4 regions of the Pseudomonas sp. PP3 genome follow, and region 1 is predicted to be linked to each of the others. Evidence: predicted binding sites of a transcription regulator. Region 1 holds the regulator's gene; each other region holds the start of a gene.
The links. The regulator FliA, encoded in region 1, starts transcription of late flagellar genes. The targets are predictions, from matches to a motif close to CTAAAGTTTNNNNNNNNNNNGCCGNTAA.

Region 1 (8,091 bases):
GACACCAGCCAGCGCTCGTGGTTAACGTGTTCTTCCTGATGTCGACGACGAGCCATGAGGTTATTCCCTTAGTCCATGAAGCCTTGCAGCTTCAACTCAATGGAGCGTGGGTTTTCACCTTCGGCGATCGACAGGATCCCTTCCAACAACATTTCGCGATAACGCGATTGGCGCAACGCAATGGATTTGAGTTTGGCGGCAATCGGCAGCAGCACCAGGTTGGCACTGGCTACGCCGTAGATGGTGGCGACGAACGCCACGGCGATACCGCTGCCCAGTTGCGATGGATCGGCGAGGTTGCCCATGACGTGAATCAGGCCCATGACCGCACCGATGATACCGATGGTCGGCGCATAACCGCCCATGCTCTCAAAGACTTTGGCAGCTTCGATATCGCGGCTTTCCTGGGTGTAGAAATCCACTTCGAGAATGCTGCGGATCGCTTCCGGCTCGGCGCCGTCCACCAACAGTTGCAGGCCTTTGCGCGAGTAATTGTCGGATTCGGCGTCGGCTACTCCTTCCAGGCCCAGCAAGCCTTCCTTGCGAGCAGTCAGGCTCCAGTTGACGACGCGATCGATGCCACCGGCCAGGTCGACACGCGGCGGAAACAGAATCCACGCCAGAATCTGCATGGCACGCTTGAAGGCGCTCATCGGAGATTGCAGCAGGGCCGCGCCGACGGTCCCGCCGAGTACGATCAAGGCCGCCGGGCCGTTGGCCAGTGCACCGAGATGGCCGCCTTCGAGGTAGTTGCCACCGATGATGGCGACGAACGCCATGATGATGCCGATAAGGCTCAGAACATCCATCAGATACACGCCTCGACGATGTGCCGGCCGATATCGTCCAGGCTGTACACCGCGTCGGCGAGTTCAGCTTTGACGATAGCCATCGGCATGCCGTAGATCACGCAACTGGCTTCATCCTGTGCCCAGATCGAACTGCCGCCCTGCTTGAGCAGGCGCGCGCCTTCGCGACCGTCGGCGCCCATGCCGGTCAACACGACCGCCAGAACTTTGTCACCGTAGGACTTGGCCGCCGAACCGAAGGTGATATCGACGCACGGTTTGTAGTTCAAGCGCTCGTCGCCCGGCAGGATTTTCACCGCGCCACGACCATCGATCATCATTTGCTTGCCGCCCGGCGCGAGCAGGGCCAGGCCCGGACGCAGGATGTCGCCATCCTCGGCTTCCTTGACGCTGATGCGGCACAGTTTATCCAGGCGCTCGGCGAACGCCTTGGTGAAGGCGGCGGGCATGTGCTGGATCAGTACGATCGGCGCCGGAAAGTTGGCCGGCAACTGGGTCAGGACCCGCTGCAAGGCAACCGGACCACCCGTGGACGTGCCGATGGCCACCAGTTTGTAGGCTTTGCGTTTCGGCGCGGGCGACGACACCGTCGGCGCATGGGGACGCGGCGCAATAGGTGTCGGCGCCGGGCGTACAGGCGCGCTGCTGCCGTAACTGCCGACGCTCGAAGGCGCAGGTGTCGGAGCGGGAGCGGCCACAGGAGCCGGTGCACTGTAAGTGCTGACGCGACGATTGCTGCGCGAGATGCTCAGGATCTTTTCGCACAGCAGTTGCTTGACCTTCTCGGGGTTGCGCGAGATGTCTTCGAAATTCTTCGGCAGGAAGTCCACCGCGCCGGCGTCCAGCGCATCGAGGGTCACCCGGGCGCCTTCGTGGGTCAGCGAGGAAAACATCAAGACCGGGGTCGGGCAGCGCTGCATGATGTGCCGCACCGCCGTGATGCCGTCCATCATGGGCATTTCGTAGTCCATGGTGATCACGTCCGGCTTGAGGGCCAGTGCCTGATCGATCGCCTCTTTTCCGTTGGTCGCCGTGCCGACGACCTGGATATTCGAATCCGCTGAAAGAATTTCCGAGACGCGGCGGCGGAAAAACCCCGAATCATCCACCACCAGGACTTTAACTGCCATAAACACTCCGTTAGACGGAGCGAGGCTCAGTCGCCCCGCTCCACCAGAATCAAATACGCCGTGCGGCGTAACGCTTGAGCATGCTCGGAACATCGAGAATCAGCGCAATGCGACCGTCACCGGTGATGGTGGCGCCCGACATGCCCGGGGTTCCCTGGAGCATTTTGCCCAATGGCTTGATGACGACTTCTTCCTGGCCCACCAGTTGATCGACGACGAAGCCGATCCGCTGGGTGCCCACCGAAAGGATCACCACATGGCCTTCGCGCTGCTCTTCGTGAGCGGCGGAGCTGACCAGCCAGCGTTTGAGGTAGAACAATGGCAGTGCCTTGTCCCGCACGATCACCACTTCCTGGCCGTCCACGACGTTGGTGGTCGACAGGTCGAGGTGGAAGATTTCGTTGACGTTCACCAGCGGGAACGCGAACGCCTGGTTGCCGAGCATGACCATCAGCGTCGGCATGATTGCCAGGGTCAACGGCACCTTGATGACGATCTTCGATCCCTGGCCCTTGGCCGAGAAAATGTTGATCGAACCGTTGAGCTGGGAAATCTTGGTTTTCACCACGTCCATGCCCACGCCACGACCCGACACGTCGGAGATCTCGGTCTTGGTCGAGAAGCCCGGTGCAAAAATCAGGTTGTAGCACTCGGTGTCGCTCAGGCGATCGGCGGCGTCCTTGTCCATCACACCGCGTTTCACCGCGATTGAACGCAGGACGTTCGGGTCCATGCCTTTGCCGTCATCGGAGATCGACAGCAGGATGTGGTCGCCTTCCTGCTCTGCCGCCAGGATGACCTTGCCGCCACGAGCCTTGCCCGATGCTTCGCGTTCTTCCGGCGATTCGATACCGTGGTCGACCGCGTTGCGCACCAAGTGGACCAGCGGGTCGGCCAGGGCCTCGACGAGGTTCTTGTCGAGGTCGGTTTCTTCGCCGACCAGCTCCAGGTTGATCTCTTTCTTGAGCTGGCGAGCCAGGTCGCGAACCAGGCGCGGGAAGCGCCCGAAGACCTTCTTGATCGGTTGCATCCGGGTCTTCATGACCGCGGTTTGCAGGTCGGCCGTGACCACGTCGAGGTTGGACACGGCTTTGGACATGGCTTCGTCGGCGCTGTTGGCACCAAGGCGGACCAGGCGGTTACGCACCAGCACCAGTTCGCCCACCATGTTCATGATTTCATCCAGGCGCGCGGTGTCGACCCGCACGGTGGTCTCGGCTTCGCTGGCCGGTTTTTCCGCCGGTGGCGCGCTCGGGGCACGGGCCGGGGCCGGTGCGGCAGCGGCGGCAGGCGCCGGTGTTTCGGCTTTTGGCTCAGGGGCCCTGGCCACCGGTTTCGGTGCCGCAGCCTTGGCGACAGGCGCCGCCACCGCTGCGCTGGCAGCGGTTGCCGTTCCTGCGGTCGCGCCTACTTCAGTGAACTTGCCTTTGCCGTGCAGTTCGTCGAGCAGCGATTCGAATTCGTGATCGGTGATCAGGTCGCTACCGGCCGCCGCAGCGGTTGGCGCGGCAGGCGTCGGCACCGAAGCGATGGCCGATTCCAGCGCATCAACGGCAAAGTTACCCTTGCCGTGCAGCTGGTCGAGCAGTGCTTCAAATTCGTCGTCGGTGATGTCCGAGCTGTCGCCCGCGGCTTTCGGAGCCTGCGGCGCGGCAGGGGCAGCCGGTGCCACGGCATCAACCGCGAACTGGCCTTTACCGTGCAACTGGTCGAGCAACGACTCGAACTCGGCGTCGGTGATTTCATCGCTGGCCGCCGCATCGCCGGCCGATACCGGAGCAGCCGCCGGCGCCTCGGCCTGGGCCTTGACGGCGTTCAGCGAGTCCAGCAGTTGTTCGAATTCATTGTCGGTGATATCACCCGACTCGCTTTCAGCGGCAGGCTCTTCAACCAAGTGGGCGACAGGTGCAGGTGCAACCTCGTCGGCCGATTGCGGCTCGGCCAGACGGGCCAGTGCCGCGAGCAATTCCGGTGTAGCAGCCGTGATCGGGCTGCGTTCGCGGACTTCGCTGAACATGCTGTTCACCGCGTCCAGCGCTTCAAGAACCACGTCCATCAATTCCGAGTCAACGCGACGCTCACCCTTGCGCAGGATGTCGAACACGTTCTCGGCGATGTGGCAGCACTCCACCAGCTCGTTGAGCTGGAGGAAGCCGGCGCCCCCTTTTACAGTGTGGAAACCGCGAAAAATTGCATTGAGCAAATCCGCATCATCCGGTCGGCTTTCCAGCTCGACCAGCTGTTCGGACAGTTGCTCTAGAATCTCGCCGGCCTCAACCAGGAAATCCTGAAGGATCTCTTCATCGGCGCCGAAGCTCATTAATGGTGTGCTCCTACAGGTCTAAAAACCCAAAAAACCTAAAATTCTAAAACGCTAAAATCCCAGGCTGGATAACAAATCGTCCACATCGTCCTGACCGGACACAACGTCTTCTCTTTTATCGGCATGAATCTGCGGACCTTCACCCTGAGAGAGATGTTTTTGTGGATCTTTTTCTGCAAGCATCGCTTCACGGTCATGTTCGATGCCCGCAAAGCGGTCCACCTGGCTGGCCATGAGTACGAGCTTGAGCAGGTTGCTTTCAACTTCGGTGACCAGTTGGGTCACACGCTTGATCACTTGACCTGTGAGGTCCTGATAATCCTGGGCCAGCAGGATGTCGTTGAGGTTGCCCGACACGGCACGGTTGTCTGTGCTGCTGCGTGCCAGGAACCCGTCGACGCGCCGGGCCAGTTCGCGGAACTCTTCAGCGCCGACTTCGCGACGCATGAACCGCCCCCAATCCGTGCTCAAGGCCTGGGCTTCGTCGGCCAGGCTGTTGACCAGCGGCGTGGCGTTTTCCACCAGGTCCATGGTGCGGTTGGCCGCGGCCTCGGTCAGCTTGACCACATAGCCCAGACGCTCGGTGGCGTCGGTGATCTGTGACACCTCCTCGGCTTGCGGCATGTGCGGGGCAATCTGAAAATTGACGATCGCGCTATGCAGCTCGCGGGTGAGCTTGCCCACTTCCTGATACAGGCCGCGGTCACGGGTCTGGTTGAGCTCATGGATCAATTGCACAGCATCGCCAAACCTGCCTTTTTCAAGGCTCGCGACCAGTTCGACGGCGTGTTTTTTCAGGGTCGATTCAAAATCGCCCTGCGAAGATTCGTTATGCCCCATAGCTCCCCCGTGGCGCAGTTCAACCGATGCGTTCGAAAATCTTCTCGATTTTTTCTTTCAACGCCTGGGCCGTGAAGGGTTTGACCACATAGCCGTTTACACCGGCCTGGGCCGCTTCGATGATCTGCTCGCGCTTGGCTTCAGCGGTCACCATCAGCACCGGCAGGTGCTTGAGCTTTTCATCGGCACGCACGTGGCGCAGCAGATCGATACCGGTCATGCCAGGCATGTTCCAGTCGGTCACCAGAAAGTCGATGCTCCCGCTGTTGAGTACCGGAATGGCGGTAGTGCCATCGTCGGCCTCGACCGTGTTGGTGAACCCAAGGTCACGCAACAGGTTTTTTATGATCCGCCGCATCGTTGAGAAGTCATCAACGATGAGGATTTTCATGTTCTTGTCCAATTCGACCTCCAAGCAGACTAAAACGCGCCCAGCACCTGGACGCGCCATTTCAATCAATCTGGCAAAGCACTCAATGACTGTCTGGAGTACAACGAAGCGAGACCGGCGCGGTTCATCACCCCACCAGCCACGTCGCAGTGCCCCCACACTGCCTTCAGCGCGCTCGCCACTCTCCCAAACGCCCCCGCAAACGGGCTGCGCACTGGCTATGTAACTGGCTGACCCGAGATTCGCTGACCCCCAGGACCTCACCGATTTCCTTGAGATTCAACTCTTCGTCGTAGTACAGCGCCAACACCAGTCGCTCACGCTCCGGCAAATTGGCAATCGCGTCCGCCAGCGCTGCCTGAAAGCGTTCATCTTCCAGATCGCGTGACGGCTCGAGGTGAGCACTCGCGCCATCCTCGTGCAGCCCTTCGTGTTCGCCGTCCTGCAACAGATCGTCGAAACTGAATAAACGGCTGCCCAGGGTGTCGTTCAAAATCCCGTAGTAATCGTCGAGACTCAATTGGAGTTCGGCCGCAACTTCGTGATCTTTAGCGTCACGGCCGGTTTTAGCTTCAATCGAGCGGATGGCGTCGCTGACCATGCGGGTATTGCGGTGGACCGAGCGTGGCGCCCAGTCGCCCTTGCGCACTTCATCGAGCATGGCGCCGCGGATGCGGATGCCCGCGTACGTCTCGAAACTTGCGCCTTTGCTGGCGTCGTATTTGGTCGAAACTTCCAGCAGGCCAATCATCCCGGCCTGGATCAAGTCTTCGACCTGGACACTGGCCGGCAGACGCGCCAGCAAGTGGTAGGCAATGCGTTTGACCAGCGGCGCGTAACGCTCGATCAGCTCGTACTGCGCATCGCGTGCCGATTTCTTGTAGAGGTTGTAGCCGCTGGCTGTCATAGCACGGGTCCTGCCGTTTGTTGCACGAGGCGCTCGACGAAGAACTCCAGATGCCCGCGCGGGTTGGCGGGCAGCGGCCAGGTGTCGACCTTCTGCGCGATCGCCTTGAAGGCCAGCGAGCACTTGGAGCGCGGGAACGCTTCGTAAACGGCACGCTGTTTTTGCACGGCCTTGCGCACGCTTTCGTCATAAGGCACGGCGCCGACGTATTGCAGGGCGACGTCGAGGAAGCGATCCGTGACTTTGGTCAACTTGGCGAACAGGTTGCGCCCTTCCTGCGGGCTCTGGGCCATGTTGGCCAGGACGCGGAAGCGGTTCATGCCGTAGTCGCGGTTAAGCAGTTTGATCAACGCATAAGCGTCGGTGATCGAGGTCGGCTCGTCGCAGACCACCAGCAACACTTCCTGGGCCGCACGGACAAAACTGACTACCGAGTCACCGATACCCGCAGCGGTGTCAATCACCAGCACGTCGAGGTTGTCGCCGATGTCGCTGAAGGCCTGGATCAGGCCGGCATGTTGCGCCGGGCTCAAGTGAACCATGCTCTGGGTGCCGGACGCGGCGGGAACGATGCGGATGCCGCCCGGGCCCTGCAACAGGACGTCGCGCAGCTCGCAGCGACCTTCGATCACGTCGGCCAGGGTACGTTTGGGTGTCAGGCCCAACAGAACGTCGACGTTCGCCAGCCCCAGGTCGGCGTCCAGCAACATGACGCGCCGGCCAAGTTCAGCCAAAGCCAGGGACAAGTTCACTGACACGTTAGTTTTCCCGACGCCACCTTTGCCGCCGGTCACCGCGATCACCTGTACGGGATGCATGCTGCCCATGTTATTTCTTTACCTTGTCTTGCATAGACGGAGGCCACATTACTGGCTGCGCGTTCGTAAACCGAACAATGCATGGCAGACCATCGATGTAGGTACAAAAACTATTCATTGTTACCTCAGCCTACCTGTTTGGTGGGGCTGTGGTAGATATCAGCGAACATGTCAGCCATGGCTTCTTCGCTGGGTTCTTCCTGCATTTGCACGCTGACGGCGCGGCTGACCAGTTGATGACGACGCGGCAGATGCAAATCATCCGGAATCCGCGGGCCATCAGTCAGGTAGGCCACCGGTAATTCATGGCTGATGGCCAGGCTCAGCACTTCGCCCAGACTTGCCGTTTCATCCAGTTTAGTCAGGATGCAGCCAGCAAGCCCGCAGCGCTTGTAACTGTGATAAGCGGCGGTTAGAACCTGTTTCTGGCTGGTGGTTGCCAGGACCAGATAATTTTTTGATTTTATGCCTCGTCCGGCCAGGCTTTCGAGCTGCATGCGCAGAGCCGGATCGCTGGCCTGAAGGCCGGCGGTATCGATCAGCACCACGCGCTTGCGCAGCAGGGGTTCCAGCGCTTGCACCAGCGATTGCCCCGGATCAACGTGGGTCACCGGCACATTGAGAATCCGACCGAGGGTCTTGAGCTGCTCCTGGGCACCGATGCGGTAGCTGTCCATGCTCACCAGCGCGATATTCTGCGCGCCGTACTTGAGCACGTAACGGGCAGCCAGTTTGGCCAGGGTGGTGGTCTTGCCCATGCCGGCAGGGCCGACCATGGCAATCACCCCGCCCTCTTCCAGCGGCTCGATTTCCGGCGTGGCGATCATCCGCGCCAGGTGCGCCAGCAACATGCGCCAGGCCTGACGGGGTTCT
Region 2 (8,091 bases), 320 kb from region 1:
GTCCGGCGACGCTCAGGTGCACAGCAAGGGAAAGAGGGGAAAAACGCGAAATGAGGGCGACACCAAACCTTGCTTCCACGGGGTACTCCTTTCGTGGCCAAACCACTTCAATCCATGAAGGGCAAGCAGCAATGACGGTTAAACCGTTACGTGCTGTCAGAACTGCAACTACCCGGGAACCGTATCACTCCTGAGACACAGTAGTAGACGGTGGGTAATGGGCTACCTGTCAAATAGTGCTAGTACTTTGGTGATATGTACGGGGAACGTGGTTGTTTCGTGGAAGTTCTGTGAATTGGATCCATTTTTGGAATTTGGGTGGCTGTTGCCAGGCATTTGCCAAAACGACTCGCCGTTACCGCGGAAACGGATAGGCCGCCGTCACCGTCCGACAATCCGAATGAATTTTCCCAGTGGCGTGCGATCCCTCTATGTACACAGGGAGGATCTAGGGCTTTATGAACAACGCAAAACTTTTCGTCATCGAATACACCCTTCATGGCGCCCCCAAGTCGTTCATTATCCGTCTGGAAAAAATGGACAACGCGGAGGCCTGGCATTGGGCAAGTTGCGACGCGGGCGTTGGGCGAATCCCGCGCTTTGGCCGCGAAAAAGTGCAGAAGACCAGCAAGCCGATGGCGGAGAAATTCGGTGTGGAGAACGTCAAATGGCGGCCGGCAAATTGAAGTCCGGCGGGTACGGGGGATAGAACATGGCAGGCACAACCATCAGCCAACCTGCGCATCTGGACTATGGACTGGATACGCTGTTCGGCCGCATCACCAAAAGCGCTGAATGCCGGGTCGGCCTGGAACACGTCGAACATGACCCGATCCGCTTCGCCGTGCGCATTCCGGCACCTTTGCCCGAAGACCTGGAACAGGCGAAAACCCTGGTACTGAGGGTCGAAGGCCGCCGCCTGACCGGCACCGTTCGCCACAGTGAGCGGCTGGACGATGACAGCCTGAAACTGGAAGTGGAGCCCGACTAGGCTCCACATTCCGGTGCGCGGGTAGCTGTTGTCAGTGAGCGCACTTGCAGCCTTTATGGCTGCATTCTTCGCCGTGTTCGTGATGCTTGGCGCAAGCCTCACAGCAATAGTGCTTGCCGTGACGCACGATCGGATGCTCGCCAAGCTTGCAGTTGCATTTCGGACAGTCACAGGTACGGTCATCGGTCATGGAGCTGACTCCTTTGGCAGTGGTCGTCGGGGCTTGAGGAAGAGCCCGTTCAACCAGTGTAGGAGTTGGGACGGGACGCGTTTGCCGAAGAATCCACCGACCGACTACTGCTGCGGTACATGAACACCAGCGCCAACCCCAAAAGCACCATCGCCACGACCCGACTCCAGGACAACTCAATCGCCGGATTCCCCAACCAGCCAAAATTATCGATCAACATCCCCATCCCCAATTGCCCGACAATCACCGCCACCGTCGCCACCGCCGTCCCCACCCGCGGCACCGCGCCAACCATGACCATCATGTAGACCACCCCAAACAGCGCCCCGCTGAGCTGCCACTTCGGCACATCCAGCAGACTCACCGCGTAAGCCGGCTCAAAAAACACAATCAGCAACCCGGTCAACACCGTGCCCACCACAAAAGTCAGCAAACTGCTGCGCAGCACACCCACCGTTTCACCCAGGCGCCCATTGATCGCCGCCTGCACACTCAACACCGCACCGGCAGCCACAACCACCGCCAACAAAATAATCAGACTCATCATTACCCCCGAGCAATCAGGACAAGTGCCGCGACAATCAGCAGCAAGGCCAGCCAACGTTCACCGTTCACCTTTTTGCGCGTGGCACCGAACCAGCCGAAATGGTCGATCAAGACACTCTTGCCGACCTGCCCGGACAGAATCGCGATCATGGTCATCGCGATACCGATGTGCGGGGTGGCCAGCGTCAGCACCACCACATAGATCGGCCCGAGAAAACCACCGATCAATTGCCAGCGCGGCAGCTCACTAAAGGCCGGGCCCTGTTGCGGGCCGCTGAGCAAGAGCAGGAAAAACAGAATCGCCGAACCCACGCCAAAAATGCTCAAGGTCGCCCACAAGTGACCCACCTGAACGCCCAAAGGCCCGAGCAGACCGGCCTCCACCGAAAGGCCCATACCGGCCAGAATCACCAATGGCAGCAGCAACAGCCGTAGCCCGGAGCGGGTGGCCGGCGCCGCTGCGCTACTCACATCATCAATAGAAGCCTGCATAGTCAACACCTGCGTAAAGGAACGATGGCGCGCATTATCGTCTGGCATAGCTGTGCGATAAATGGGAGCATCCGGACAACACTTTTGCGTAACTCGCACAGTAGGATTGACCATGCACGGCCTCAACGAACTGGGATTCAAGGCGCTTCGGCTGTTTGTTTCGGTACTCGATCACGGCAGCTTTTCCGAAGTCGCCCGCCGCGAAGGCGTGGCACCCTCTTCAATTTCCCGGCAGATCCAATTGATGGAGCAGGCCCTCAACCAGCAATTGCTCTACCGCCACACCCGCGCCGTTACGCCCACCGAAGCTGGCCGGGTGCTGGGCGATCACGCGCGGCTGGTGCTGGTGCAACTGGAGGAAGCCGAACAGGCGTTGCTGGAACAACAAAGCGAGCCGAGCGGGCTGGTGCGCATCAACGCACCGGTGGTTTTCGGCCAGCGGCACCTGACGCCGTGGCTGGGGCAACTGTGGGCGCGCTATCCGAAGCTGCAACTGGATATCCAGCAGACCGACAGCTACGTCGCGCCTTTGCAAGAAGGTGCCGACCTGCTGTTTCGCATCGGCCCGCTGCGCGACTCCAGCCTGCAGGCGCGGGTTCTGGCGCCGCAGCGTTTTCAGGTGGCGGCGAGCCCGGCCTATTTGCAACGCCACGGCACGCCCGAACATCCCGACGAGCTCGCCAGGCACCAGTGCCTGGCCTACAAAGGCGTGTCTGGCCTGCAGCGCTGGTTTTTCCGCAAGGGCACCCAGCCGTGGGTACCGTATTCGGTGAAGGGGCCGCTCACCGGCAACCACGCGGACACCCTGACGCAAGCCGCCGAACAGGGGTTGGGTTTGGTGATGTTTCCTTCATGGTTGATTGGTGAGTCGGTACGCAACGGCACGCTGGTGCCGGTGCTGGGGAGCTATCAGGTTTCCAACAGCCTGGAGCCACAGCAGATCGCCGTGCTCTGGCCCGGCAGTCGGCGCTTGTCGGTGAAGGTCAGGACGGTGATTGACTACTTTGTCGAGTGTTTCGGCGAAGTGCCGTACTGGGACAGACCGTAGGAGCCGGCTTGCTGGCGATGGCGTCCTCGAGGGCGCTATCGCCAGCAAGCCGGCTCCTGCAGTGGGGTGTTGCTGGTCAGATGCGGAATTGGCCGACCAGACTGCCCAGCCGCTGCCCAAGGTCCGCCAGGCTGCGCGAGGTTTGCGCGCCCAGTTGGGTTTCATCGGCAACGTTGTCGACCGCCACCGCAATCTGGTGGACGCTGCGGTTGATCTCTTCAGCCACGGCCGTCTGTTCCTCGGCGGCGCTGGCGATCTGCGCGTTCATCGAATTGATGGTGGCAATCAACTGCGCCATGGTATCGAGCGAGGCACCCGCCTCGTTGGCTTGCGCGGACGTGCCGTCACCGGCCTCGCTGGAACGGCGCATGGCTTCCACCGCCGATTGAGTGCCGGCCTGCAAGCGATCGATCATGCCCTGGATTTCCTGAGTGCTGATCTGCGTACGGCTGGCCAGCGCCCGTACTTCATCGGCCACCACCGCAAAGCCGCGCCCGGCCTCACCGGCACGGGCCGCTTCGATGGCCGCGTTGAGTGCCAGCAGGTTGGTCTGCTCGGCGATCGAGCGGATCACCCCGAGCACGCTGACAATCGACGACACGTCTTTTTGCAGGCTGTCCAAAGACACGCCGCTGCTGCGAATGTCATCCACCAACGCATGAATCTTGACGATGCTGCCCGCCACTACACGCTTGGCGGCCTGTCCTTCTTCATCGGTCTGCTGGGCGGCAACCGCGGCATTTTGTGCACTCTTGGCCACTTCCTGGGCGGCGGCGGACATCTCGTTGATCGCCGTGGCGACCTGATCGGTCTCGTGACGCTGACGCTCCATGGCCTGGTCCGAACGGTTGGCCTGGTCGGAAACCTGGGTCACCAGCCCGGTCAACTGTGCAGTCATTTCGGTGATCTGGCGCACCAGGCCATGGATCTTGTCGACGAAGCGGTTGAACGAGCCGGCCAGTTGGCCCAGCTCATCCTGGCTGGTGATGTTCAGGCGACGGGTCAGGTCACCCTCGCCCGCCGCGATGTCGTCGAGGTTGGCTTTCATCTGGTTCAGCGGGCGCAGAATGGTGTTGGCCAACAACATCCCGGCTGCGGCGAGCAGCACCAGCACCACCACGGCCACGCCGACAATGCTCAGCACCACGCCTTGCATGCGCTCCTGAACCTTGGCCTCGACCACGGCGACTTGCGCTTCGATACCGTCAAGGTTGACCGACGTACCCACCGCCATGTCCCACTTCGGCAAATATTCGGTGTAACCGAGCTTGGGCACCAGCACCTTGTTATTGCCCGGCAACGGCGAGCTGTATTGCAGGTAGTGCGTACCGTCCTGGGCGACTTTCACCAGGTCGCGGTTGACGTAAACCCCGTTGGGATCGCGGTTGTCCTTGAAACTTTTGCCCACGCCTTCGGGATCTTTGGCCTTGAACAGGCGCACGGTGTTGGAGTCGTAGCCGAAGAAGTAGCCGTCCTTGCCGTAGGTGATGTTCGACAGCAACTTGATGGCCTGCGCCCGTGCCGCGTCGTCGCCCTGCGCGGCAGCGTCGTACAGCGGCTTGATCGTGGTCATCGCCACGGCAACATAACTTTGCAGGGTCGCCTTGGCATCGCTGAGCAGGCGCTCGCGGGTTTCCACGACCTCCTGGCGGGCCTGGCCTTGCAGGATAAACAACGTGGTCAGGCTGATGACCAGCGCGAAGAGCAACACCGGGAGGACGGCAAGGGACAGGACTTTAGCCTTCAGGCTCATGCGCATGACGTTCACTCTTTGATTTTGTTGGCGTGGTTAAAGCTTTAACGGCAGGCCAATTCAAAAGTTGAACGCGGTCACTGTGGGAGCGAGCCTGCTCGCGATGACGGCCTGTCAGTCACATAGATGCTGAAAGTGCCGACGCTTTCGCGAGCAGGCTCGCTCCCACGGGGTGAATTGCGGTGTTACAGCACCATCGCGGCAATCCAGCCAAACGCCAGCAGCGGCAGGTTGTAGTGCAGGAAAGTCGGGACCACGGTGTCCCAGATGTGATGGTGCTGGCCGTCGATGTTCAGGCCGGAAGTCGGGCCGAGGGTCGAGTCCGAGGCTGGCGAACCGGCGTCACCCAGGGCGCCGGCGGTGCCGACGATGCACACGATGGCAATCGGGCTGAAGCCCAACTGCACACACAACGGTACGAAAATCGCCGCCAGGATCGGCACGGTGGAGAACGACGAGCCGATGCCCATAGTCACCAGCAAACCCACCAGCAACATCAGCAAGGCACCGATGCCTTTGCTGTGATCGATGTACGCGGCCGACGATTCGACCAGCGTCTGCACCTCGCCGGTGGCCTTCATCACTTCGGCGAACCCCGAGGCGGCGATCATGATGAAGCCGATCATCGCCATCATCTTCATGCCTTCGGTGAACAGGTCGTCAGTGTCGCGCCATTTGACGATGCCCGAGACCGAGAAAATCAGGAAACCGGCCAGCGCACCAATAATCATCGAGTCCAGCAGCAACTGAATAATGAAGGCTGCGGCAATCGCCACAGCCGCTACCATCAGGCTCATCGGGTTGTACTGCACCGCAACCTGCTCGACTTGCTCGATCTTTTTCAGGTCGTAGACACGCTTCTTGCGGTAGCTGATGAACGCGATCAGCAAGCCCGTCACCATGCCCAGCGCCGGAATACCCATGGCGTGGGTGACGTTGATGCCGCTGACGTCCACGCCACTGCGGGCGACGTTGGCCAGCAGGATTTCATTGAGGAAGATGTTGCCGAAGCCCACCGGCAGGAACATGTACGGGGTGATCAGGCCGAAGGTAATGACACAGGCGATCAACCGGCGATCCAGCTGCAGCTTGGTCAGCACGTAGAGAAGCGGCGGCACCAGCAAGGGAATGAAGGCGATATGTATCGGCAAGATGTTCTGCGAGGCAATGGCCACGACCCAGAGCAGACCGATCAACAACCACTTGACCTGGCCACCGCCCGTGGCGTGCTGGCGATCGACCATCGCCAGCACTTTGTCCGCCAGGGCATGAGCCATGCCGGACTTGGCAATGGCCACCGCGAAAGCACCGAGCAACGCGTAGGACAACGCCACGGTCGCCCCGCCGCCGAGGCCGCTGTTGAAGGCTTTGAGGGTCGCGTCGATTCCCAGGCCACCGGTCAAACCGCCCACCAGCGCACCCACGATCAGCGCGATCACCACATGCACGCGGGACAGGCTGAGTATCAGCATGACGCCAACCGCGGCAATTACTGCATTCATTTCATTACCTCGACACAAACGGAAAGAGTCCGGTCGGCAGCTCGCATGGGCCGCCAGCGGGTTAAAGAATGGGTCTTATTAGAAGGGCGCGCACTTTGCCGGACCGCTGCCGCCTTGTCAAAGTCAGGCGCGTCCTTTTGTAGGAGCCGGCTTGCTGGCGATGGGTCCATGCAACCTTGCGGTGATCCTGCGACCGCATCGCTGGCAAACGAGCGACTACAGCCGATTCGATTTTCGGGGGCGGCGTAAAGAAAGCCAGATGGCTGCCGTTACAGTGCAAAGTCTCAGATATTTATCGAATAAAGGACGTCTCCATGTCGCTCAGACAACTTTCCATTCAATGGAAAATCACCCTGCTGGCCGGGCTGTGCCTGGCGGGCATCGTGACCCTGCTGGTGGGTCTTTCGCTGTACCGCATGGAGCACAGCTCCGCGATGGTGAAAGCCTCGAGCATGGAGATGCTGACTGAAGCGGCCCAGGCGCGGATCGAGTCCCAGGGTGAAAACCAGGCACTGGTCATTCGCCAGCAATTCATGGACGCCTATCAATACGGGCATGGATTCTCCCGTCAGGTGCTGTTTCTGCGGGATCAGGCCGAGAAGCGCTTCCTCGATGCCTTCGACCTGCGCGAAGACCTGACCCGTCAGGTCAAATCGGCCCTGCAAGCCAATCCGGAACTGCTGGGTTTGTCCCTGGTGTTTGAACCCGACGGGCTGGACGGCAAGGACGAACTGTTCAGCGGCCAGGACGAATTGGGCAGCAACGACAAGGGCCGCTTTGCCCTGTACTGGTCGCAGCCTTCGCCGGGCAAGGTGACGTCGATGGCGCTGCCGGAAAGCGACATGACCGACACCAGCACCGGGCCCAGCGGCGAACCGGCCAACGCCTGGTTTACCTGCCCGCGCACCAGCCTCAAGCCCTGCGTGATCGAACCCTACTTTTATATGATCGACGGCCAGAAAGTGCTGATGACCAGCATCGTGTTCCCGCTGATGGTCAACGGCAAGGTGATCGCTTCGTTATCGGTGGACATCAACCTCAACCGCTTGCAAGCCATCAGTCAGGGCGCGAGCAAGAAACTCTACGACGGCCAGACCAGCGTCAGCATTATCAGCCCTGCCGGCCTGCTCGCCGGTCACAGCCCGGACGCCGGCAAACTCAGCCAGCGCCTGGAAGCCATCGACCCCACCAACGGTGCCGAGTTGATGCGCACCCTCGCGACCAGCAGCCAGACCGCCAGCCTGCACAGCAATCAACAGCTCAAAGTGCTGTCGCCGTTCCAGCCGATCCCCGGTGGAAAATCCTGGGGCGTGTTGCTCGACGTCCCGGAGAAAGTGCTGATCGGCCCCGCCGAGACCCTGAAAAAGCAACTGGATGAAGGTAACACCGCCGGCACCCTGACCGAGTTGGGCCTGGGTGCGCTCGCCGCATTGATCGGGCTGGTACTGGTGTGGCTGATGGCCCGCAGCGTGACCAAGCCGATTTTGGGCGTGGCGCACATGCTCGAAGACATCGCCAGCGGCGAAGGTGACCTGACCCGCCGCCTGGCCTATGACAAACAGGATGAGC
Region 3 (8,091 bases), 2.5 Mb from region 1:
TTCCAACAGCACCTGAAAGAGATGCCCCTGCATGAGCTGCGTAAAGCCCAGGAGTTGAGCCAGGAATCGCTAGCCAAAGCGTTACACGTCAATCAGGCGGCCATATCCAAAATGGAACGACGCACCGACATGTACATCAGTACATTGCGTAACTACATCCGCGCCATGGGTGGCGAACTGGAAATTATCGCGACCTTTCCTGAAGGTCAGGTAAAGATCGATAACTTTTCCAACTGAAAAAAACACAGAAGCCCTTTATTCAAAGGGCTTCTGTTCGAGTTGGCGGCGTATACGAGTTATACGCGGAAGTGACTCACCATCTGTTGCAACTGATTGCCCAACCGCGCCAGTTCAACGCTGGACGCCGCTGTCTCGTCGCTGGCCGCTGCAGTCTGTTCCGAGACGTCGCGCACGTTGATGATGCTGCGGCTGATTTCTTCGGCCACGGCACTTTGTTGTTCGGCAGCAGCGGCGATCTGCTGGTTCATCGACTGGATGTTGGACACCGTGCGGGTGATGCTTTCCAGTGAGGCACCCGCTTTGCGGGTCAGGGCGACGCTGCTGTCGGTAAGTGTGCGGCTGTTGTTCATCACCGCCGCCACTTGCTGGGTACCGTTTTGCAAACCGGCCACCAGGCCTTCGATTTCTTCGGTGGATTTTTGCGTGCGCTGGGCCAGGCCACGGACTTCGTCGGCCACCACGGCGAAACCACGTCCGGCTTCACCGGCGCGCGCCGCTTCAATCGCTGCGTTGAGTGCCAGCAGGTTGGTCTGTTCGGCCACGGCCTTGATCACGTCCATGACGCTGCCGATCTTGTCGCTTTCCTGTTGCAGCACACTCATGGCTTCGGTGGAACGCACCACTTCGCTGGCCAGGCGTTCGATCTGCGCGATCGCTTCGCCAACCACCTTGTCACCTTCACGGGCTTCACCGTCCGCCGCCGCGGCGGCTTGCGAGGCTTGCTCGGCATTGCGCGCGACTTCCTGCACGGTGGCGGTCATCTCGTGCATCGCGGTGGCGACCTGATCGGTCTCGATTTTCTGGCTGTTGACCCCGGCACTGGTTTGCTCGGTGACGGCCGACAATTCTTCGGCAGCGCTGGCAATCTGAGTGACGCCGTCGCGGATGCCGCTGATCAAATCGCGCAGGGTCACGCCCATGCGCGCGATGCCCTGTTGCAATACGCCGAGTTCATCGCGGCGGGTGACCTTGACGTCCTGGGACAGGTCGCCGCTGGCGATGCGATCAACCACCGCCAGGGTGTCGCGCAATGGACCGGTGATCTGCCGGGTAATAAGTACGGCGGCAATGATGCCCACCAACAATGCCAGCAGCGTGCTGACCAGTTGCAGGGTGCGGGCATTGGCGCTTTCGGCGTCGCGACGGTCGAGCTGGATCTGGTACAGCTGCTCGCTCAGGCTGACGATGGCTGCACCTTGGTCCGTCATTTCCTTGCGTGCCTGCACCACATCGCTGTTCGCGGTTTTGTAGGCTTGCAAGGCGCCGCGGTAGCTGCCCAACGCGGATTCCAATTGACGCAGGGCGTCTGGCTGCTCATCAGCGAAGTGCCCATTGAGCGACTTCACGCTGGCGATCGCGGAATCAAGTTGGGTGGCAGCTTTTTGCTCGGTCTCGGCGTTGGCGGCGGCGGTGTAGCCACGCACTTCGTAGCGGGCCAGGAGGAACGCTTCCTTGGCGGCGGTGATGGCCTGGAACTGTTCGAAGCGTTGGTCGCTCAGCGGCATTTGCTGTACGCGGGTGTTGATGTCGTTGATCAGCGTATTGGCCGTTTCGGCACTGACGGTCATGACGTCGCGGGCGCTGTTGCCAGCGCGATAAGCGCCACGCATTTTGTTCAGGGATGTCTTGTAGGCATCGATGACAGTGCCTTGCTCCCTGAGCAGTTTGAGATTTTCCGGGCTCTTGAATTTCACCAGCAACGCTTGCTGTTGAGCGGAAAACGCTTCGAGGGTGGTTTGCACGTTTTGAGCGGTGGTTTCGTCGCCGTTGGCCAGCATGTATTGCAGGCGCACCACCCGCAGCTTGGTCAGGCCCGCGTTGAGCCGGGTGATGTCACTCATCCAGTTGCTGCGGTCAATCAGGCTGCCCAGGCTGGTCCAGCCGGTCAGGGCGAGGACGCAGGTCAAGGCCAGTACCAGGCCAAACCCCAGGCCCAGTTTCAGGTTCACGCTGATATTGCCGAACCAGCTATTCATCAAAATTCCTCCAGGAACGTAGTGTTTCTCGATCGTCGGTTGGCTGGAAGATTGTTGTTTTTGGGGGCCAGCATGCGGTGTAGAAGGTCTGTATCGGCAGTGATCGCGAGAGCTGAAAGGATTTTGTCGAGGGATTGTGAAGGTGCATGTTCAACAAGGTCCCTGGCGCTGGCTTTTTAGGGGCGGGCGCGGCTGGGGAGGCCGGTCGATCAGGCGAGATCATTATCGACTGAGCCGAGGTCATCGCGAGCAGGCTCAGTCCTGCTGCAGGGGCGACCCGGAACAGACATGAGTTAATCCAGGCTGCGCGACCATTGCCGATCCGGATCTTCCCAGACCGTGCTGACCCGCGCCGTCAGCACGTGATCCTGCCATCGTCCATCAATGTTCAGATACGCCTTGGCATAGCCTTCACGTTCAAACCCCAGCCGCTCCAGCAACCGTGCACTGCGTTCGTTGCCGGGGATGTAGTTGGCCATGATCCGGTGCAGGTTCAGCGTTTCGAACATGTAGCGGATACCTGCGTCCACGGCTTCATGCATCAGGCCTTGGCCCTGATGGGCGTGGTCGATGTGATAGCCCAGATAGCAGGCCTGGAAAGCGCCGCGAACGATCCCGCTGAAATTGCACGCGCCGATCATCTGCCCGCTGTCGCGATCGAGCACGGCGAAATGCACCGCATAGCCTTCATCAAACGCCATGGCTTGCTGCGCGAGGCGCGAACGGATTTTTTCCGGGCTGTAGTAATCGTCTGCACGGATCGGTGACCACGGCGCCAGGTGTGTCTGGTTTCGCAGGTAGAAGTCGCTTTCCAACGCTGCCTGGCTCGGGCTGAGGACGGCCAGGTTCAGGCGTTTGCAGGGCAGGGTGAAGATCGCCATGTTGTGCTCCAGTTTGCGTGCACAATTTTCGTGGGGGGAGTTTCCGTAAAAAAAGACGCGTCCTACATACAAACTATTTCCTGGACGTCTTGATTCCTGTGCTTGAGCACCACCAAGGCATGGCTCATTGATCGAGCTCTGGCCGTTTATGCCGCAGGAAGCTTGTTAATGGAACTAACAAAAATATTCTCGCCACAGAACCGGCGCTTGATCAAGTTCACCTCGGTACATCCGCCGTTATGCCACCCATGAGGCTGAGGACAATCAGAACAAAAACACCGATCTGGGCAAGTTATGGGCCTTTTACTGGGATCGTGATAAAGCATTTTTGAAATGGTATGAAGCTCAAGGGCGCGCCAAGGGAGCCAAACTCTCAATCCCCCCGAGCACCATGTCCACCACCTACTGGCGATCCCAACTCCCCACCCTCTGGCAAACCATCAGCAACCGCGGCCCCGGAGAATTCCAACCCTCGCCGTGGCTACCCATCCGCTGGGCCCAGCACCAGGTCAAAGAGTTTGACGCCGCGCCGGTGCTCGGTTACCTGCGCCGCCCGATCAAGGTCTCGATGCAGGACGAACACGGCAAGCGACTCAAGCCGGCGTTGCGGGCCAAGGCGCTGCAAGCCGGCTGGTTACAGGCGCTGGATACCTTGCCCGAAGGGCATAAGCCGGTGCGCGTGTTCTTCGACACCACCGACCATGAACCAATCCCATTTGCCTGAGCGACGTTACCAGCAGCAGCGGCACCGTGGTTTCTTGCCAGCTTTAAGGTACGCACAAACAAAAAAAAAGCCCGCGGGAGGGCGGGCAAACCGTAGTTTCTTGAATGAGCGAGGCAAATGTACAGGGTGTGGCTTGGAGGCGGGGTGAAGAAAAGTTCATCTGTCGACCGATGAGTGTGACAGTGGCGAGAGGCGACGATCTGGATGCGCTCAGGGCTAATTTTGCGCGAGTGGAATGCTGATCACATTTGACTCATTTTTATAATGTGACTGAAATGATGCTCCCAGAGACTTCGATGGATGCCGCCGATGTGCCATTGTGGAAGAGGGGGGACGTCAATGACCAGGAAGGCATGGCGCCTATTTCGCTCAAAATGGATCCATTTTGGGCGTCAATAAAGTGACGGATAATCACTATTGCGTGCCGCGTGGCGGCAAAATAGACAAGCTATTGACAGTGCCAGTTTGATCTCCCATTATCAGCCGCGTTTTGATGGCTTAGCGCCATAAAAATGTCGGTGGTGACTGGGCAGTTCCCCATTGTTCGCAACCGCAATACGATGACAAATGCCCACACCGTCAGCGGCCTCTTGAACGAGTATCCGCTTGAATATTCAGGAAGAAATTTCATGTTCGTTGAGCGCGTACTGGTCACTGGCGGAGCGGGATTCATTGGGTCGCACCTTGTCGAAGCGTTGCTGGCCAAGGGTTATAAAGTCCGTGTTCTGGATAACTTGTCCACCGGCAAAGTCAGTAATTTGCCAATGGACAACGCCAATCTGAACCTGGTTATCGGCGATGTCGCAGACAGCGCCGCCGTGGCCCAGGCCATGCGCGATTGCAGCGCCGTCGTACATTTGGCGGCAGTGGCTTCGGTGCAAGCGTCGGTGGACGATCCAGTCGGTACGCATCAAGCCAATTTCGTCGGTACCCTCAACGTTTGCGAAAACATGCTGAAGGCCGGGATCAAGCGCGTCGTGTTTGCCTCCAGTGCTGCCATCTATGGCAACAACGGCGAAGGTTCGGCCATCGACGAAGACACGCCAAAATCGCCGCTCACGCCCTATGCCAGCGACAAGTTGTCCAGCGAGCACTACCTGGATTTCTATCGCCGCGAGCACGGCCTGGAGCCGGTGATCCTGCGCTTCTTCAACATCTTTGGCCCGCGTCAGGATCCGTCCTCGCCGTACTCCGGGGTGATCAGCATTTTCACCGAGCGAGCGCTGAAGCAGCAGCCGGTGTCGATTTTCGGTGATGGCGAGCAGACCCGCGACTTCGTTTACGTCCTGGACCTGGTGAGCATTCTGCTGCAAGCCGTGGAGACCACCGAGCCGCGTCCCGGGGCGGTGAACGTCGGTCTGAGCCGTTCCACCAGCCTCAATGATTTGATCGCTGAACTGGGGGCCGCCACCGGCAATCCTCTGACGGTGAATAATCAGGCGCCACGTCAAGGCGACATACGCCATTCGCGCGCCAATAATGCCCGCCTGCTTGAGCGCTTCAAGCTTCCGGAACCGACTTCCATCGGCAACGGTCTAGCGCAACTCATCCGCAGTTTGTAACTCGGTCGGTTTTACTGCCCGACGTTCAAGCAGTACTGAATTCCGTCATTTCAAGAGTGAGTTATGGAAATCGTTTTTCGCAGGACGCGTGTCCGCTCGGTCGCCAAGCGACTGCTAGCCGCTATGGCGCTATGTGTGAGTGGACCTGCCGTACAAGCCGCGGTGTTGACCCCTCCTTCCAGCGTGACCTTCTGGTATGCCGATGAGCCGCCGATCTCTGAACTGGCCCAGTTCGACTGGGCAGTTGTCGAGCCGGGGCACATGACGGCGAGCGATGTCAAAACGTTGCGCAAGCTGGGCAGTGAACCGTTTGCCTATGTGTCTGTGGGAGAGTTCGACGGCTCAAAGGCTGACATCACCAAGGCCGGCCTGGACAAGGCTGTCTCTCCGGTGCGAAACGATTCGTGGAACAGCCAGGTCATGGACCTCACGGCACCGGCCTGGCGCGAACATTTGCTCGGGCGTGCCAAGCAGCTGCAAGCCCAGGGTTATGGCGGACTTTTTCTCGATACCCTCGACAGTTTCACTCTACTGCCGGAAGCATCACGTGAAGCACAGCGTGCCGGCCTTGCCAGTTTTCTGCGGGAACTGCACAAGCAGCAGCCAAAGCTGAAACTGTTTTTCAATCGTGGCTTTGAAGTGCTGCCGGAGCTCGACGGCGTGGCGGCAGCGGTAGCTTTCGAGTCGCTGTATGCCGGTTGGGATGCAGCCGCCAAGCGATATCGACCCGTGCCGGAGGCGGACCGCCAATGGCTGCTGGGCCAGCTGCAACCGTTGCGTGCCAAGGGCATTCCACTGGTGGCGATCGACTATTTGCCACCGGAACGACGTGAGGAGGCCCGCAAGCTGGCCAAGCGTTTGCGCGATGAAGGTTTCATTCCTTTTATCAGCACCCCAGACCTGAATTCGATGGGTATCAGCAACATCGAAGTGCAGCCGCGACGTGTAGCGTTGGTTTACGACCCGCGCGAGGGTGACCTGGCTGATAATGCCGGTCATACCTATCTCGGGGGGCTGCTCGAATACCTCGGGTATCGCGTCGACTACCTGCCTGCCAACAGCTCCATGCCGGAATATCGCTTCAGTGGCTTGTATGCCGGGGTGATTACGTGGATGACCAGCGGTTCGCCGCAAGATGCTGCAGCGTTCAACCGCTTCATTAGCGCGCGTCTGGACGAGCACGTGCCGGTGGTTTTTTTCTCCGGCCTGCCGATTGAAGACCGGGTTCTGCTCAAGCGCATGGGCCTGACCCGCGAAGCTCCGCCGGGTACCCAAACCCTGACCGTTACTCATCAAGACAAGGCGCTGGTCGGCGCTTTTGAAGCACCGGTGCAGCCCCGATCCCGTGATCTGACGGCGGTTTCGGTATTGCCCAAGGGGCCGACACCGGCACTCTCGCTGAGCAATGCCGCAGGCGAAACTTTTAATCCGGTCGTCATTGGCGATTGGGGCGGTCTGGCGCTGGCGCCTTACCTTCTTGAGGTGAACAACGAGCGCAGTCGCTGGATTCTCGATCCCTTCGCCTTCCTCAAGGCAAGCCTGCGTCTGCCTGAGCAACCACGCCCTGACACCACCACGGAAAACGGCCGTCGAATCGCCACCGTACATATCGATGGCGATGGTTTTCCATCCCGCGCCGAAGTGCGTGGCACTCCGTACGCCGGTCGTCACACGCTGGACGACTACATCAAGCCCAACCCGTTCCTGACGTCGGTGTCGATCGTCGAGGGTGAGATTTCGCCGCGCGGCATGTTCCCGCACCTGGCACGTGAGCTGGAGCCCATCGCCCGCGAGATCTTCGCCAACCCGAAAGTCGAAGTGGCCACTCACACCTTCAGCCATCCGTTTTTCATGCAGCCGGACAAGGCCAGGAAGCGTGAGAACTTCAAACCGGAATATGGCTTGAACATGGCGATTCCGGGCTACGACAAAATTGATTTCCAGCGCGAGGTTGTCGGTTCGCGCGACTACATCAACCAGCAGCTCACCACCCCGGAAAAACCGGTGAAAATGGTGTTCTGGCCAGGTGATGCCCTGCCTTCGGCGTCGACGCTGAAGATTGCCTACGATGCCGGTCTGAAAAACGTCAACGGCGCGGAAACGATGATGACCAAGGCCGATCCGTCGCTGACCGGGTTGAACCCGTTACTGCGCCCTACCGAGGGCGGTTTGCAGTACTACGCGCCGATCATCAACGAGAACCTCTACACCAACCTGTGGCACGGCCCCTACTACGGCTTCCGCGAATTGATCGAGACCTTTGAACTGACTGACAGCCCAAAGCGTCTGCGGGGCCTGCACCTTTACTACCACTTCTACTCAAGCACCAAGCAAGCCTCGATCAAGGCCATGCACGAGATCTACGGCTACATGCGTGAGCAGAATCCGATGTCGCTGTGGATGAGCGACTACATCGATCGATTGCATGGCTTGTACCAGGCCAGCCTGGCGCGGACCGCCGATGGCAATTGGCAGATTCGCGGCATGGATGCATTGCGCACCGTGCGCCTGGACCCGCAAATGGGCTGGCCGGATTTGCTGCGATCGCAAGGCATTGCCGGTGTTCGAGATATACCGCAAGGCCGCTATGTGGCCCTGAGCAGCGATCGGGCACTGTTGGTGCTGCGACCTGATCGGGATAGCCGCCCGGCATTGGAGGATGCGAATTTGCCTCTGCTGAGTTGGCAGTACCTGGATGATAAACGCGT
Region 4 (8,091 bases), 1.5 Mb from region 1:
GAGCAAGTTGAGGGGATCAGCCGCGAGCATCTGGCGGAAGCATTGCAGTATCGGCCGGCGACGCAGTAAATGCTTATACCGCGTCGCTCCCACATTTGATCCTGGTCGGCTGCAAGGCCTGGATCTCTGTGGGAGCGAGCCTGCTCGCGAAAGCTATTTCAAAAGCACCTCAACGAAACCGGTCGACCTCGGAGCGCAAATCCGCCGCCAGCTTCTCCAGCTCTTTGGCCGTCACCGCCAGGTTCGACACCACCTCACGCTGCTCACTGTTGGCCAGGGCGATGCTTTGCAGGTTGCTGCTGAGCAAGGTCGCGGTGCTGCTCTGTTCCTGAGTCGCGGTGGTGATGGCGGCGAACTGTTGACCGGCCGAGCGACTTTGTTCGTCGATCCGCGCCAGTGCCGAAGCAACATTGGCGTTGCGCGACAAGCCTTCCTGCATCAGCACGTTGCCCTGCTCCATGGTGCTGATGGCGTTGCCGGTTTCCTGCTGGATGCTCTGGATCATGCCGGAAATTTCGTCAGTCGCCTGACGGGTACGGGACGCCAGATTGCGCACTTCATCGGCCACCACGGCGAAGCCACGACCCTGCTCGCCGGCGCGGGCGGCTTCGATCGCGGCGTTCAGCGCCAACAGGTTGGTCTGTTCGGCAATCGAGGTAATCACACCGACGATGCCACCGATTTCCTGGGAGCGTTGTCCCAGGGTGTTGATCACCGTCGCGGTGCTGTTCAACGCCCCGGCAATTTGTTCCAGCGACGAGGACGCTTCGTCCATCGACGTACGACCGATCTGGGTTTGCTGGGCGTTTTCCTGCGCCAGACGCTGGGTGTTGCCCATGTTGTCGGCGATGTTCAGGGACGTGGCGCTGAACTCTTCCACCGCACCGGCCATGCTGGTGATCTCGCCCGACTGCTGTTCCATCCCTTCATAAGCGCCACCGGACAAACCGGACAAGGCCTGGGCACGGCTGTTGACCTCCATCGATGCGTTGCGGATGTGCTCAACCATGGTCGACAGCGCTTGGCTCATCTGATTGAAAGCGCGGGCCAGTTGGCCGATTTCGTCGTTGCTCGTCACGCTCAGGCGTACGCTCAGGTCACCCGCGCCCAAGGCCTCGGCCTGACGCACCAGATCACCCAGCGGCGCGAGTTTGCTGCGCAGCAACCAGACCGCCGAACCTACCGCGATCAACATCGCCAGCAGGCTGCCGATGGCCAACTGAATGCCGACGCTCCAGGTCACCGCGCTGATTTCGGCTTTCGGCATGCTCGCCACCACCGACCACGGACCGCCCTCGAATGGCACAGCAATGCTGTAGAAGTCTTGCGACGAGTCGCTCCAGAAATCGCCCTTGCCCGGGGTCTTCGCGAGCGCCACAACGGCCGGGACCGCTTGATCCAGCGCCTGCACGCCAGCAATCGGCACCAGCCATTTGTTTTGCTCGTCCAGCAATGCCAGAGAGCCGGTCTGGCCGATACGGAAGCGCTTGAGGTTTTCGAACTGGGCATTCTGCGCGTCGGTGTAATCGAACCCTACGTAGAGCACCGCAAAGACCTTGCCGCTGCTGTCACGCACCGGGGTGTACTGCGACATGTAGAAGCGTTCGAACAACAGGGACCGACCCACGTAGCTTTGCCCCGCCATCAATCGGGCGTAGGCCGGATTCGCATGATCGAGCACAGTGCCGATGGCACGGCTGCCATCTTGCTTGGTGACGTTGGTGCTAACCCGAATGAAGTCCTCACCACTGCGCACGAATACCGTGGCCACGCCGGCGGTCATCTGCTTGAAGTCGTCCACTTCCTTGAAATTATTGTTCAGCACTTCGCTGCCCAGGTGCAGACCCGGCGTCTGCGTACCCGCGACGGCCACCGGTTCATCCGGGTGCACGCTCAGGCCGGCGCTGAACCGCTTTTCGAACAGACCCGCCAGGCGCTGGGTGCTTTCACGCAGGGTGCCGTGAAAGGTGCTCAACTGATCGGCCAGCAACCGGGCTTCACTGGCCAGGTGTTCTTCGCGGGTGGCCAGATTGGCCGTGTCCAGCGAGCGCAGGGCGAACAAGGTACTGCCGGTGATGACAATCGCCAGTATCACGGCAAGCGCAAGACCAAGCTGTGAAGCGATCCGGGCACGAGGTTGAGACATGACAGCTCCTGGCCGAGCGAACGGATCATCCTGATCGCGACGCATGCTCGGCAAAATTTCTAATAATGGGGGTAGCGTCGAACCTGCACGAAGGTCCCACGAAGAGATTTTCGGCGGCAAACGGCAATACTTGAGCAACGAGTTAGGATATGGCGCAAGGCCGCTACTTCAGGGGCTTCATCGTTTCAGCTCAAGTGCACGACTTCAGGCAGCTCCATGGCCTGGACTTCGCCTTGCAGAAAGTCGCTGAGTCGGCGCATGCGCTCGCCGCCGGGGCGGGTTTTCGGCCAGACCAGGTAGTATTTCTCCCCGCTGGCAACGGCAGTCGGCCACGGCAGGCTCAAACGACCCTGGGCCACATCCTCCGCCACCATCAGCAAGTCGCCCATGGACACACCGTAGCCTCGAGCGGCGGCGATCATGCCCAGCTCCAGCGTATCGAACACCTGCCCGCCCTTGAGCGACACCTGCTCGGCCAGGCCCATGCGTTCCAGCCAATTACGCCAGTCGCGACGATCAGGCGTCGGGTGCAGCAGTTCGGTGTTGACCAGGCGCGCCACATCCCAGGGCTGATCGTTCAACAGATTGGGCGCGCCTACCGGGATCAACTCCTCGGGGAACAGGTAACTCGCCTCCCAGTCCGGCGGGAAATGGCCATTGCTGAGTAACACCGCACAGTCGAATGGCTCGTCGTTGAAGTCCACCGAATCGACATCCATCCAGGCGCTGGTTAATTGCACCTCGTTGCCCGGTTGCAAATGTCGGAAGCGGCTGAGGCGCGCCAGCAACCATCGCATGGTCAGGGTCGACGGGGCTTTCATGCGCAGGATGTCGTCTTCGGCGCGCAAGGTGTTGCAGGCGCGTTCAAGGGCAGTAAAGCCTTCGCGGATACCCGGCAACAGCAAACGGGCGGACTCGGTCAGTTGCAGGTTGCGGCCACTGCGATGAAACAAGCGGCAGGCAAAATGCTCTTCGAGGGTCCGGATATGCCGACTGACCGCACTTTGGGTAATCGACAGCTCTTCCGCTGCGCGGGTAAACGAACTATGCCGCGCCGCCGCTTCGAATGCGCGCAGGGCATACAAGGGAGGAAGACGACGTGACATTCAGAAAGCTCCTATAGCGGGGTTCGGCCACCCTATCAGAAACTCTCCAGCATGAGTTTGAATCATGCCACCCATCCTTTTTATCCCTTTGTGCAAACCCCGCAAAGCGCCGAGAATCGACGTTTTCGTGAACTCTTTGCCATTCGAGCGTGATGACCATGCAGCATCCAGCGCGTATTGAACTCTGGGCCATCCTGCGGCTGGCGGGGCCGTTGATTGCCTCGCAGTTGGCGCACATGTTGATGGTCCTCACCGACACCCTGATGATGGCGCGCCTGAGCCCCGAGGCGCTGGCCGGCGGCGGGCTCGGTGCGGCGTCCTATTCGTTCGTATCGATTTTCTGCATTGGCGTGATCGCGGCGGTCGGCACCCTGGTGGCCATCCGTCAGGGCGCGGGCGATATTCTCGGCGCGGCCCGCCTGACCCAGGCCGGGGTGTGGCTGGCCTGGTTGATGGCGCTGGGTGCCGGGTTGCTGCTGTGGAACCTCAAACCGGTGCTGTTGCTGTTCGGCCAGACCGACAGCAACGTCCAGGCGGCCGGGCAGTTCCTGATCTTTTTGCCCTTCGCCCTGCCCGGCTACCTGAGCTTCATGGCCTTGCGCGGTTTCACCAGCGCCATTGGCCGCGCGACACCGGTGATGGTCATCAGCCTGGGCGGCACGGTGGCCAACTTCCTGCTCAATTACGCGTTGATCACCGGCATGTTCGGCCTGCCGAAGCTCGGTTTGATGGGCATCGGCCTGGTCACCGCGATTGTCGCCAACCTCATGGCACTTGCGCTGGCGTGGCACATCCGCCGGCATCCGGCTTATGACGCCTATCCGCTGCGCCAGGGGTTGCTGCGACTCAACCGGCAGTACCTGAAAGAACTGTGGCGCCTGGGTCTGCCGATTGGCGGCACCTACGCCGTGGAGGTCGGGCTGTTTGCGTTCGCGGCGCTGTGCATGGGCACCATGGGCAGCACGCAACTGGCGGCGCATCAGATCGCCCTGCAAATCGTCTCGGTGGCGTTCATGGTTCCTGCGGGGATGTCCTATGCGATCACCATGCGCATCGGCCAGCATTACGGCGCCGGGCAATTGCTGGATGCGCGACTGGCCGGTCGGGTCGGCATCGCCTTCGGTGCGGCGGCGATGCTGTGCTTTGCGATGGTGTTCTGGTTGCTGCCGAATCAGTTGATCGGTCTGTTCCTGGATCACAACGACCCGGCGTTTCGCGACGTCATCAACCTGGCCGTGAGCCTGTTGGCGGTGGCGGCGTGGTTCGAGCTGTTCGACGGCACGCAAACCATCGCCATGGGCTGTATTCGCGGGCTCAAGGACGCCAAGACCACCTTCCTGGTCGGCCTGGGTTGCTATTGGCTGATCGGCGCACCGGCGGCGTGGTGGATGGCCTTTCATCTGAATTGGGGGCCGACGGGAGTCTGGTGGGGTCTGGCGCTGGGCCTGGCTTGTGCGGCGGTCAGTTTGACGCTGGCGTTTGAGTGGAAGATGAAGCGGATGATTCGGCGGGAGCCGGCGGCAGAACGTTTCGACGCCGTCCAGGCCGAATGAGAATCCTGTAGGAGCTGGCTTGCCAGCGAACGCGGTTTGTCATTCAACACATTTGTCGACTGACCCACCGCCATCGCTGGCAAGCCAGCTCCTACACGGGTGTGGTGCGGGTTAAACCACGATTTCCAGTGGCGCCTGCTGATTGCTGCCAAACATCAAATACTCCACCAGATCCGCCAACGCCAGCGGTTTGCTGATCAGATAGCCCTGCACTTGATCGCAATCGAATCCGCGCAACAAATCCAGTTGCTCCGGCGTTTCCACGCCTTCGGCGACGACTTCGAGGTTGAGGTTGTGCGCCAGGTTGATCATCGCGTGGACCAGTTTGCGGTTCTCTTCGCGCTGTTCCATGCCGCCGACAAAGCTCTTGTCGATCTTCAGCAAGGTGATCGGCAGGCTGTTGAGGTGCACGAACGACGAGAACCCGGTGCCGAAGTCGTCGAGGGAAAAACGCACGCCCAGACGCCCGAGGGCATCCATGGTTTGCTTCACCAGATCGCTGCGGCGCATGACCGCGGTTTCGGTCAATTCGAATTCCAGCCACTGCGCCTCGACGCCCCGCTCGGCAATCAACCGACTAAGGGTCGACAGCAACTGGCTGTCCTGAAACTGGCGGAACGACAGGTTGATCGCCATGTGCAACGGCGGCAAGCCCAGCTCCAGCAGCGCCTGCATGTCACGCAGGGCACGGGAAATTACCCAGTAGCCCAGTGGCACGATCAAACCGCTTTGCTCGGCCAGCGGCACGAATTCACTCGGCGGCAGCAAACCGCGCTCAGCGTGGCGCCAGCGCACGAGGGCTTCGAGACCGACGATTTGTCCGTCCGCAAGGTTCAGGCGTGGTTGGTAATGCAGCTCCAGCTCATCGCGGCGCAACGCCCGGCGCAGCTCGGTTTCGAGATCGGCGATGCTGCGGGCATTGCGATTGATGCGTTCGTTGAAGATATGAAAAGTGCAACCTTGTGTGCTCTTGGCCTGCTGCATGGCGATGTGCGCGTGCCACATCAACGGGTCGGCACCGGCCTGGGCACGGGCGTGGGCGATGCCCAGGCTGGAGCCGATCAACAAGCTTTCGCCATCGACCCAATAGGGCTCGGCCAGCGCTTCGGTGATGCGTTCGGCCATCCATTCGGCGCGCTGCGGGGCGCGGCGGGTATCGATCAGCAGGGCGAACTCATCGCTGCCCAGTCGCGCCAGCTGATCACCGGCTTCGAGCTGGCTTTTGAGCCGGGCGACCACTTGCAGGATCAACCGGTCGCCCGCCTGATGGCCGAGAGCGTCATTGGCATGGCGGAAGTTATCGAGGTCGAGGTGCCCGAGGGCCAAACCGCGACCGTCGTTTTCCGCCAGTCGCGCCGCCAACAGGGTCTGAAAACCCTGGCGGTTGGCGATGCCGGTCAACGGGTCTTGCTCGGCCAGGCGTTGCAGAGTGTTTTCCAGCACACCGCGCTCACGCACATGGCGCAGGCAACGGCGCAGCATGCCGGGGTCGAGATGGTCGCGGACCAGCCAGTCGCTGACGCCGTCGGGCGGTGTGAGCGGTTCGTGTTCGAGCAGTAACACCGTTGGCAGACTGCAACGGCCCGGCGTCGGCTGAAGAGCCGGGATCGTCAACAACACCGCATTGCGGTTGTCATCGAACAGACTGCTGACCGACTCCCAACTCGGCGCGCTGATGAGCACGGCCAAGCTCCCCATCGGAGCCAGACACTCGCGCAACAACGCTGCCCACGCTGGCTCTTCGGCCAGTAGCAGCAAACGCAAGGGTTCGACAGGCGTAGACAAGCTAGCTCCCTAGACTCTGCAAAGATGTAGGCGACGGGCATTATGCCGTGCGGATAACTAATGACAATGACATCAGCTATCAAACGCGGCCTTTGTATCCGGAATTACGTACATTAGACGCAAATCCGTTGCGCATCCTGCGTGAAACTAACAAAACCGGCAAATAGAGATCGCGTTGTGCGTCACAAGTCGGAGAGAGCAGCACAAATCGCTGAGCCTGTTAAAATGCCGGCCCATTTCGTGACTGACTCCTGAATTTACCTATGTCCCGACTCAATCCCCGGCAGCAAGAAGCCGTGAGCTACGTCGGCGGCCCTCTTTTGGTGCTCGCCGGTGCAGGCTCCGGCAAGACCAGCGTGATCACGCGCAAGATTGCGCACCTGATCCAGAACTGCGGCATCCGCGCCCAGTACATCGTCGCCATGACCTTTACCAACAAGGCCGCCCGCGAGATGAAGGAACGGGTCGGCACCCTGCTGCGCGCCGGTGAAGGTCGTGGCCTGACGGTCTGCACCTTCCACAACCTGGGCCTGAACATCATCCGCAAGGAACACGTGCGGCTGGGCTACAAACCGGGCTTCTCGATCTTCGACGAGACCGACGTCAAGGCCCTGATGACTGACATCATGCAGAAGGAATACTCGGGCGACGACGGCGTCGACGAGATCAAGAACATGATCGGCGCCTGGAAAAACGACCTGATCCTGCCGGCCCAGGCCCTGGAAAACGCCCGCAACCCCAAGGAGCAGACAGCTGCCATCGTCTACACCCACTACCAGCGCACGCTCAAGGCGTTCAACGCGGTGGACTTCGACGACCTGATCCTGCTGCCGGTGAAGCTGTTCGAAGAGCACGCCGACATCCTGGAAAAGTGGCAGAACAAGGTGCGCTACCTGCTGGTGGACGAATACCAGGACACCAACGCCAGCCAATACCTGCTGGTGAAAATGCTGATCGGCAAGCGCAACCAGTTCACCGTGGTGGGCGACGACGACCAGTCGATCTACGCCTGGCGCGGCGCCCGCCCGGAAAACCTGATGCTGCTCAAGGACGACTACCCGTCCTTGAAAGTGGTGATGCTGGAGCAGAACTATCGCTCCACCAGCCGCATCCTGCGCTGCGCCAACGTGCTGATCTCGAACAACCCGCACGAATTCGAAAAACAGTTGTGGAGTGAAATGGGCCACGGCGACGAGATCCGCGTGATCCGCTGCCGCAACGAAGACGCCGAAGCCGAGCGCGTGGCCATGGAAATCCTCAGCCTGCACTTGCGCACCGACCGGCCGTACAGCGATTTCGCGATCCTCTATCGCGGCAACTACCAGGCCAAGCTGATCGAGCTGAAACTGCAGCATCACCAGGTGCCGTATCGCCTGTCCGGCGGCAACAGCTTCTTCGGGCGCCAGGAAGTGAAAGACCTGATGGCCTACTTCCGCCTGATCGTGAACCCGGACGACGACAACGCCTTCCTGCGGGTGATCAACGTGCCGCGCCGGGAAAT

Region 2: KHO07_RS09095 (methyl-accepting chemotaxis protein) is a predicted target of FliA. The motif match lies at 5,065-5,092, and genes of this name have one in related genera.
Region 3: KHO07_RS25305 (methyl-accepting chemotaxis protein) is a predicted target of FliA. The motif match lies at 2,307-2,334, and genes of this name have one in related genera.
Region 4: KHO07_RS00705 (methyl-accepting chemotaxis protein) is a predicted target of FliA. The motif match lies at 2,254-2,281, and genes of this name have one in related genera.

What each region holds. Positions count from the first base shown of each region.
Region 1 is NZ_HG995459.1:1,646,707-1,654,797, reverse strand. Features, by position in the region: gene motD (flagellar motor protein MotD) at 1-56, opposite strand, end outside; gene KHO07_RS07660 (flagellar motor protein) at 69-809, opposite strand; gene KHO07_RS07655 (chemotaxis response regulator protein-glutamate methylesterase) at 809-1,939, opposite strand; gene KHO07_RS07650 (chemotaxis protein CheA) at 1,989-4,259, opposite strand; gene KHO07_RS07645 (protein phosphatase CheZ) at 4,314-5,102, opposite strand; gene KHO07_RS07640 (chemotaxis response regulator CheY) at 5,122-5,493, opposite strand; gene fliA (RNA polymerase sigma factor FliA) at 5,660-6,400, opposite strand; gene fleN (flagellar synthesis regulator FleN) at 6,397-7,227, opposite strand; gene flhF (flagellar biosynthesis protein FlhF) at 7,344-8,091, opposite strand, start outside.
Region 2 is NZ_HG995459.1:1,969,501-1,977,591, reverse strand. Features, by position in the region: gene KHO07_RS09130 (autotransporter-associated beta strand repeat-containing protein) at 1-79, opposite strand, end outside; gene KHO07_RS09125 (DUF6555 family protein) at 459-686, shown strand; gene KHO07_RS09120 (hypothetical protein) at 713-991, shown strand; gene KHO07_RS09115 (metallothionein) at 1,023-1,181, opposite strand; gene KHO07_RS09110 (DMT family transporter) at 1,231-1,728, opposite strand; gene KHO07_RS09105 (DMT family transporter) at 1,728-2,219, opposite strand; gene KHO07_RS09100 (LysR family transcriptional regulator) at 2,332-3,267, shown strand; gene KHO07_RS09095 (methyl-accepting chemotaxis protein) at 3,344-5,026, opposite strand; gene KHO07_RS09090 (Na+/H+ antiporter NhaC family protein) at 5,206-6,522, opposite strand; gene KHO07_RS09085 (methyl-accepting chemotaxis protein) at 6,837-8,091, shown strand, end outside.
Region 3 is NZ_HG995459.1:5,560,418-5,568,508, reverse strand. Features, by position in the region: gene KHO07_RS25310 (XRE family transcriptional regulator) at 1-237, shown strand, start outside; gene KHO07_RS25305 (methyl-accepting chemotaxis protein) at 297-2,216, opposite strand; gene rimJ (ribosomal protein S5-alanine N-acetyltransferase) at 2,510-3,097, opposite strand; partial or broken gene KHO07_RS25295 (hypothetical protein) at 3,321-3,800, shown strand; gene KHO07_RS25290 (NAD-dependent epimerase/dehydratase family protein) at 4,451-5,383, shown strand; gene KHO07_RS25285 (bifunctional glycoside hydrolase 114/ polysaccharide deacetylase family protein) at 5,447-8,091, shown strand, end outside.
Region 4 is NZ_HG995459.1:147,768-155,858, reverse strand. Features, by position in the region: partial or broken gene KHO07_RS00710 (ATP-binding protein) at 1-69, shown strand, start outside; gene KHO07_RS00705 (methyl-accepting chemotaxis protein) at 170-2,146, opposite strand; gene KHO07_RS00700 (LysR substrate-binding domain-containing protein) at 2,332-3,252, opposite strand; gene KHO07_RS00695 (NorM family multidrug efflux MATE transporter) at 3,411-4,805, shown strand; gene KHO07_RS00690 (bifunctional diguanylate cyclase/phosphodiesterase) at 4,917-6,590, opposite strand; gene rep (DNA helicase Rep) at 6,854-8,091, shown strand, end outside.